DNA from 2 places in the Pseudoalteromonas sp. MelDa3 genome. Region 2 is predicted to be linked to the other one. Evidence: predicted binding sites of a transcription regulator. Region 2 holds the regulator's gene; the other holds the start of a gene.
What was found. Region 2 encodes FliA, which starts transcription of late flagellar genes. Its sites were predicted from a motif close to CTAAAGNTNNNNNNNNNNNNGCCGATA; they were not measured.
Positions count from the first base shown of each region.

Region 1 (4,219 bases), on a different contig from region 2:
AATATTTTATTTAAAGACAAGTACAACGAGATACAAATGCTTAAAAAATTAAAACTGAGTTTATTACTTTTATGTTTACCATTTGCAGCACTTGCTGCACAGTTTGAAGTTGATAATCAATACACTGTTATTGATGTAGACAAAAGTACATCACCACAAGTAACCGAGTTTTTCTCATTTTACTGTCCACATTGTTTTAAGTTTGAACCAGTAGCAAAAGCAATTGAACAAGGCTTGCCAGAAGGCGCGGAGTTTATTAAAAACCACGTGAACTTTTTAGGTGGCGTGTCGCCACAAGCACAAAGTAATTTAAGCTTTGCCTACTTAATTGCTAAGCAGCATGGTCAGGCGCAGAGTATTAGCGATCAAATTTTTAAAAGTATTCATGTTCAGCGTGCTCCTTTAACTGAAATGAAAGACGTTAAAAAATTACTTGAAGTAAACGGTATTGATAGCGCAACGTTTGATCAAGAAATTGCAAGCATGCCTGTTATTTCGGCTGAGCAAGCAATGCAAAACAAACAAAATAAATATTCAAAATTAGGCGCACTTACAGGTGTACCTACTTTTATTGTTAACGATAAATATAAAATAAACCTCAACACCATCAAAAATCAAAAAGAACTTGATGAGTTAGTAGCGTTTTTATTAGCACTATAAATTTCGGAGCATAATAATGATTAAATTAGTTAAAGCAGGTTTGCTTGCAGTACTACTTCCTATGGCGGCAACAAGCTTTGCAGCAACGTATGAAGAAGGCGTGCATTACGACGTAGTTTCTGAGCGCGCAACTAAAAAGCCAGAAATTAAAGAGTTTTTCTCATTTTACTGCCCTGCATGTAATAACATGGAAGCACTAATTGGTGAGTTTAAGCCTAAGCTTGATAAAAACGTTAAATTTAAAAAGAGCCATGTTGATTTTGTAGGTGTACGCGACCCAGAAAACCAACAGATGATGAGCCAAGCACTCGCTACTGCAGAAGTGCTTCCGCAAAAAGATAAAATTGTCTCTGCAATCTTTAATCATATTCATACAAAGCGCGCTAGTTTTAATGAGCTTGCAGATGTAAAAGATATATTTGTAGCGCAGGGCGTTGATGGCGATAAGTTTGATAAGCTGTTTAAAAGCTTCTCGGTACGTACGCTGAGCTCTAAAATGAAACGTGATCAAGACTACTTTAAAGAAAAAGGCGCACTACGTGGCGTACCTACATTTATTGTAAATGGTAAGTATAAATTAAACCTAGGTCGTGAGTCGGGTATTACTGAACCAGAAGATATTAGCAAACTGATTAATTACTTAGCTAACAAGTAAGTTTAGCTAAAACTAAAAAAGCTCCTACAAGGAGCTTTTTTTATGGGTAACGTTTACTGAGCGTATTTATTTGCGCTGCAAGAAAACACCCGACTCAATGTGATGTGTATATGGGAACTGATCAAATATAGCAAAGCGCTTAACGTTGTGCGTACGTGTTAAGTGATCAAGGTCACGCTCAAGGGTTTCAGGATTACACGATATATAAATTATGTTTTCGTAATTAGCCACTAAGTCACACGTTAATTCATCCATGCCCGCGCGTGGTGGATCAACTAATATGGTTTGGCAGTCATAGCTTTTAAGGTCAATACCATCTAAACGAGAGAAAGTACGCTCGCCATTCATTGCTTGAGTAAACTCTTCACTAGACATACGAATAATATCTAAGTTCTCTACGTTATTTTTAGCAATATTGTATTGAGCAGAGTGAACAGATGATTTTGATATTTCCGTCGCTAATACTTTATTAAAACAGCCCGCTAATGCAATTGAAAAGTTACCGTTACCACAATACAGTTCTAATAAATCATTTTTAAGTGGTTTACATAAATCTTGTGCCCACTCCAGCATATTAATATTTACTTTTGCATTAGGCTGAGTAAAGCTATTTTCTACTTGTTGGTATATAAGCTCTTGACCATTAACTGTTAAACGTTCAGTTACAAAGTCATCACCTAGTACTTCTTTTTGTTTGCGAGCTCGGCCTATAAAGTCAATTTTGTATTTACTGCTAAGCTTTTCTTTCAGTGCTTTAATTTCACTTAACCATTCATCATCCAGTGGTTTGTGATAAAGCAAGCTTACTAAAATTTCACCGCTTAGCGTGGATAGGTAATCGATTTGAAATAACTTACGACGTAATATTTCACAAGGCTTAAGATGCTCAATCATCACCTGCATTATTTCACCAACTAGAGGCGCTGCTGGATCAAATGTATCAACACGGATTTTTTCTTTTGTTTGTTGATCAAACATAATGTGAAACAGATCGTCACCGTCGTGCCATACTCTAAATTCAGCACGTTGGCGGTAGTTAGTTGGCTCTGAGCTAAATACTTCTAGTTGCTCCACACCAAAACGTTGGAACTGTGCACTAATACGCTGCTCTTTTTCACTTAACTGCGTTTGGTACTGTGTGGTATCTATTTTAATAACTGCCATTAACGCTACTACCTTATCTAAGATCTGTTTATCGGCGCTATTGTAGGGAGCGCTGCGTATTTGTCTAGTTTTGGCTAGCATTTATGCTGTTTTATTGAACATTGTACTTTAGTTTTTATTGTTATAGCCGATAATAAACTACGCACGCTTAGGAGACGAATCATGAAAATAGGTAATTATGGCTTTACGCCAAACAACAACATCAATAAATTCAATAATAAAGCTGATATACAGCAACCTACAATTACGTCTCCTCAAGATAGCTATCAACAACGAGGCCGAGAGTTGGCCGCAAAGGTGCTTGGCGATAAAATGGCTGAGCAGCTTGGATTGCCTATCGCAGAAAAAAAAGCAGATAAACCACTATTTGATTTTGATGAAATAGTAAAAAACGTACTCGATTTTGTGAGTAGTGCTGTTAATAAAGCAAAAGCTAATGGCGCTGATGACGAAAAGCTCAAAGATATGTTAGGCGACGCGCGCAAAGGAGTCCAAATAGGGATTGACGACGCTGTTGATGAACTCAAAGGTACAGGTGTATTTAATGATGACATGGAAGAGGGGATTAATAAGTCCAAAGAGGGAATTTACAATGGGCTCGATAAGTTTGAAGAGTCGTTATTTAACCCACAACCTGCCAGCGTAAATATAAGCCAGGCTCAATATGTCAGTATGACGAGTAATGCAGAGTATAAATTTACCACCGCAGAAGGTGACGAGGTAAGTATTAGCTTTGCAGATGCATTTGAATCTCAGTCGGCAAGTGGCTATCAGCAAAACAATAATGGCGAGTCGTTTGCAAGCTCATCATCGCAATCTCGACAGGTATCATTTTCGATGTCGGTTAATGGTGACTTAAATGAGCAAGAGCAAGAAGCTATTAATGTAATGATGGAAGACTTACAAGATTTAAGTAAAACCTTTTTTGGTGGTGATTTAGATGAAGCATTTGAACAAGCGCAAGAGCTGAGTTTAGACAGCGATCAGCTGGTGGCTTTTTCTATGGATTTACGCCAAACAAAAACAATAGCAACAGTTAAAAGCTATGAAGAATATAGACCAGCACCAGAAAAACAAGTAGCGGAGGGTTTAGCTCCTTTTAATGATGACCTTAAAAATGCTTTTGAAAAAGCGGGTGAGCTTGGATTACAAAATCAGCTAGCTGGCATTCTCCAATGGTTAAATCAAGATCAGGAGCAAATAGATAAGTTAGTAGATTACACAAAGTCTATGTTCGAAAACCTTAATCAGTTAAATTCGGCAGCCGACAGGCTTACTGATTTAGAAACCACGCAAAGTTAAACTACTTTCTTTTATAAATACCTCATGGCAAACTGCCGTTCTTAAAGTAAAGTGGGAACGGTAGTTTGTCAGCGCATATAATGGTCTTTGATTCAGGTATTGGTGGAACTACTGTACTTGAGCATATAAAGCAAAGTATCCCCAATGCTCAGTACAGTTATTTTATGGATAATGCATTACTACCTTATGGTGCTCAATCTCAAAAAACCATCATTAACCGATTATGCTCACTTATTCATTTCATCAAAGCTAATACGCTTAATGTTGATTTAATTGTAATAGCGTGTAATACCGCTTCTACATCTGCACTTAGCGCTGTTCGCCAAATGACAGATATTCCTATAGTAGGTGTTGTGCCAGCAATAAAGCCTGCGGCAGAGTTAACACGTTCAAATCATATTGGCTTATTAGCCACACCGGCAACGGTCGCCAGTTCAT
Region 1 is NZ_PJBR01000071.1:20,716-24,934, forward strand. Features, by position in the region: gene CXF89_RS13475 (serine/threonine protein kinase) at 1-2, shown strand, start outside; gene CXF89_RS13480 (thiol:disulfide interchange protein DsbA/DsbL) at 37-660, shown strand; gene CXF89_RS13485 (thiol:disulfide interchange protein DsbA/DsbL) at 677-1,315, shown strand; gene trmA (tRNA (uridine(54)-C5)-methyltransferase TrmA) at 1,382-2,479, opposite strand; gene CXF89_RS13495 (DUF5610 domain-containing protein) at 2,642-3,781, shown strand; gene murI (glutamate racemase) at 3,847-4,219, shown strand, end outside.
Region 1: the regulator FliA is predicted to act here: its motif matches at 2,586-2,612, upstream of CXF89_RS13495 (DUF5610 domain-containing protein).

Region 2 (4,219 bases):
TCGCTTTTGCAGCTGGTTTAGCTGGGATATTGGGCTGTTTCACAGCTGGAGTGCTTTCTATTGATTTAGGTGCAGTGCCTTTACCATGAAGTTCATCAAGAAGCGCTTCAAATTCATCATCACTAATTTCATCATCTGATGAATTAGCAGTATTTGACGCTGGTTTAGCTGATTCTACAGGCGCTTTAACTGCACTACTTTGCTCAGGTGCTTTACTCGCAACCTCACCAAAACTGCCAACTCCATGTAACTCGTCTAATAAGCTGTCAAATTCATCATCAGTAATATCACCATTAAAATCACTACTACTTGCTACTGGCTTTTCAACTGCAGGACCTTGTCCTTTACCGTGTAGTTCATCAAGTAAGTTTTCAAATTCATCTTCAGTGATTTCGTTTATTTCAGCGCCACTAACCGAAGGAGTTCCACTAAACATTTCATCAAATGCAAATGGATCTTCCTCATCAGCTATTGGCGTATCAACTACTTCATCAAGAGGTTGTTCAACGTCAGTTTCTGAAGCGACTCCGTTAAGCTCGGCTTCTGTTGGAGGTAGGCCCAAAATGTGGAGGGTTTGAAGTAACTCAGGATCTGCTGGTTCTGGCTTATCCCTATTTTGGATAGTCGCGAACATTTCATTAATGGTGTCGAGCGCTTGTAAAATAACATCCATTAACTCTGAATTGACCGTTCGCACGCCTTGACGTAGTAAATCAAATACGTTTTCAGCGCCGTGGCAAGCATCAACAAGTTCTGTCATAGCTAAAAAGCCTGCACCACCTTTTACAGTGTGAAAGCCTCTAAATATGGCATTTAGTAACTCGGTATCTTCTGGATTATTTTCCAGTTCAACTAACTGTTCAGATAAAAGCTCTAGGATTTCTCCTGCCTCTACAAGAAAGTCTTGTAAAATATCTTCATCGACTTCAAACATGCAGTTACTCTCCTCTTAGAAGCCCAAACTTGATAAAAGATCATCGACTTCATCTTGATCAGACACAACATCATTACGCGATTCTTTATCAATAATAGGGCCTTCAGGACCTGCTAAAGTTTGTGTGGCAACTGGTTCTTTTATTTTTTGTTGTTCTACTTTATTCGCTGTGTTGTCACTGTCATCTTGTTCAGCAAACGCTGTTAAAAGATGAAGTAAGCTTTCTTCTACTTCTCTAACAAGTTCTATAACACGGCGAATAACTTGACCTGTTAAGTCTTGATAGTCTTGAGCCATTAGTACATTTGTCATTAAGCTTTGAAGCTCATCCGTTTTATGATGAGAGTTATTCATAAACTTATCGATACTATGGCAAAGTTGTTTAAACTCACCAAGCTCAATCTCCCGGCTCATTAAACGATCCCATGTCGGTTTGATATGAGATATTTCATCTGCAAGTTGCTGAGCTATAGGTAAACTAGCCTCAACAGCATCCATTGTTTTATTAGCCGCATTTTCTGTCATTTCTATAACATAATTAAGCCGCTTTTTAGCATCTGGAATCGCATCTGTCGTTATGTTAGTTAAGCGAGTATCAAGCTCAAAACTTTTAAGTGCTTCGTGCAGTTGACGAGTCAACTTCCCAACTTCAGCAAATAATTTAGACTGCTCTTGCGAAGCTGTCTCTAAAATCAACTGATTAGCTTTATCTTGCTCATCGTTTTCTAAATAAATGACGAGTTGACGAGCTTGTTCTAACGTTATTTGAGGCGCAGCTGGTGCTGACATAAGCCTCTCCCCCATCATTAGCCTAAGCGTTCAAATACTTTTTCTAATTTAGTTTTTAATGTTCCAGCCGTAAATGGCTTAACAATATAACCATTAACGCCAGCTTGCGCTGCAGCTATTATTTGTTCTTTTTTAGCTTCTGCCGTTACCATCAGTACAGGGATATGTTTTAACTTATCATCTGCACGAATTGCTCTTAAAAGGTCAATACCTTGCATTCCCGGCATATTCCAATCTGTAACCACAAAATCAAATACTTGATTTTGTAACATAGGCAAAGCTGTAGACCCGTCATCAGCTTCTTGAACATTAGTGAAACCTAAGTCACGTAATAGGTTTTTTATAATTCGTCTCATCGTTGAAAAATCATCAACTACAAGAATTTTCATGTTTTTATCCAAAACATCCCCCAGTGAGGTATTAACCTTAGTTTACTTACTACTAGTTTATCCAGTCATTGATTTTAGCTTTAAGCTTAATCATCGCCTGACCATGTATCTGACTTACACGCGATTCGCTTACATCGAGTATATGTCCTATTTCTTTTAAATTCATTTCATCGTTATAGTATAAAGAAAGTACCATCGCATCACGCTCTGGTAATGACTTTATTGCATTTAGCAAAGACTCATTAAACCGATCATTTTTAACATTATTAAAAGGTTTGTCTAGCGCTAAATCTTGGCCTACGGGAGTAATAACATCCTCATCTACACCAAGGTCTTCTATGCCTAATACTTTACTGGTATTAACATCATTTAAAATATGATGGTACTCATTGAGTGAAATTTCAAGTTTTTCAGCAACTTCTGTATCTGTTGGTTCGCGATTCAGACTGCTTTCGAGCCCAGTAATTGCCTCTGCAACTTGTCGGCTTTTACGGTGTACTGAACGAGGAGCCCAATCACCACGACGCATTTCATCAAGCATAGCCCCGCGAATACGAATACCGGCGAAGGTTTCAAAGCTTGCGCCTTTTGTTGCATCAAAGTTTTTTGAAGCTTCTATTAAACCTATCATTCCTGATTGAATTAAATCATCAAGCTGAACGCTAGGTGGTAATCGAGCAATTAGATGACATGCCACTTTTTTAACAAGTGATGCATGTTTCTCAACAATCACATTTAAGTTTTGTGTTGATTGATATCCCATAGCTCTATTCACCAATGTTGTCATAATTAGCCGTTTACTAGTTTCTCAATGAAAAACTCTAAATGCCCAGATGGTTGATTTGGTATTGGCCATTTAACTGCTTTTGTCGCCAGCGCTTTAAACGCGAGAGCGGCTGGCGAACTTGGAAAGAGCTCAACAATCACCTTTTGGCGACGTGTTGCTTTGCGCATATTTTCGTCATAAGGAACCGTTGCTACTAGCTCCATTGAAACATCTAAAAAGCGATCGGTAACTTTAGATAGTTTTGCAAACAATTCAGTGCCTTCACGCATACTGCGGACCATATTGGCAACAATTTTGAACTTATAAACACCGTGCTCGCGGCTTAATACTTTAATAAGTGCGTAAGCATCGGTTATTGATGTTGGTTCATCGCACACTACAACCATTACATCTTGTGCTGCTCGTGAGAAGCTTAGCACCATGTCTGAAATACCAGCGGCTGTATCTACAATTAAAATATCAAATTCGGTATTCAATTCGCTAAATGCACGAATTAGCCCGGCATGCTCAGATGGCGATAATTCAACCATACTTTGCGAGCCCGATGTAGCGGGTACAATTTTAATACCAGCAGGCCCTTCAACTAAAATCTCGTCAAGCTCACATTCACCTGACAAAACGTGTGATAAATTGCGCTCTACACGTAAACCAAGCATCACATCACAGTTTGCTAAACCTAAGTCAGCATCCAGCACTAATACTCTATTACCTTGTTGCCCTAGTGCAATAGCGGTATTTAGAGAAACATTTGTTTTCCCCACCCCACCTTTACCACCGGTTACAGCGATAACTTTTACGCCGTTGTTATTGTTTTGACTCATTTTGCGCAGGCCGCTTGCTTGATCTAATACTGTGTTAATCATACATCCCTACTGTACTTGGCGCCACTGCTTGGTGCCTTGAATGTTGTGCTTTTGTTCTTTTTAAATATAACTGCTCAGCCTTTTTCACTAGTTTTTCAGCATTTGCAACACGAATATCTTCTGGCACTCGTTGACCGTTAGTAAGATACCCTATTGGAAGGCGATTTTGAATCGCAATACTAATTATCTCACCCAAACTTAATGATTCATCTAACTTAGTGAAAATACAACCACTTAACTGTACTTTTTTAAAGTGGCGTACTGTTTCTTGTAATACATTAATTTGTGCCGTCGCGCTTAGTACTAAGTAACTGCGAATATCCACACGTTGGTTACGCATTAACGTGTTTAACTGCTCAGTTAAACGTAAATCTCGCTGACTCATACCTGCTGTATCAATTAATACTAGACGTTTATTTCGTAAATGATATAAAACTTCAGCTAATTCATTAGCATC
Region 2 is NZ_PJBR01000013.1:22,994-27,212, forward strand. Features, by position in the region: gene CXF89_RS04885 (chemotaxis protein CheA) at 1-934, opposite strand, end outside; gene CXF89_RS04890 (protein phosphatase CheZ) at 950-1,723, opposite strand; gene cheY (chemotaxis response regulator CheY) at 1,741-2,124, opposite strand; gene CXF89_RS04900 (RNA polymerase sigma factor FliA) at 2,165-2,875, opposite strand; gene CXF89_RS04905 (MinD/ParA family ATP-binding protein) at 2,902-3,762, opposite strand; gene flhF (flagellar biosynthesis GTPase FlhF) at 3,755-4,219, opposite strand, start outside.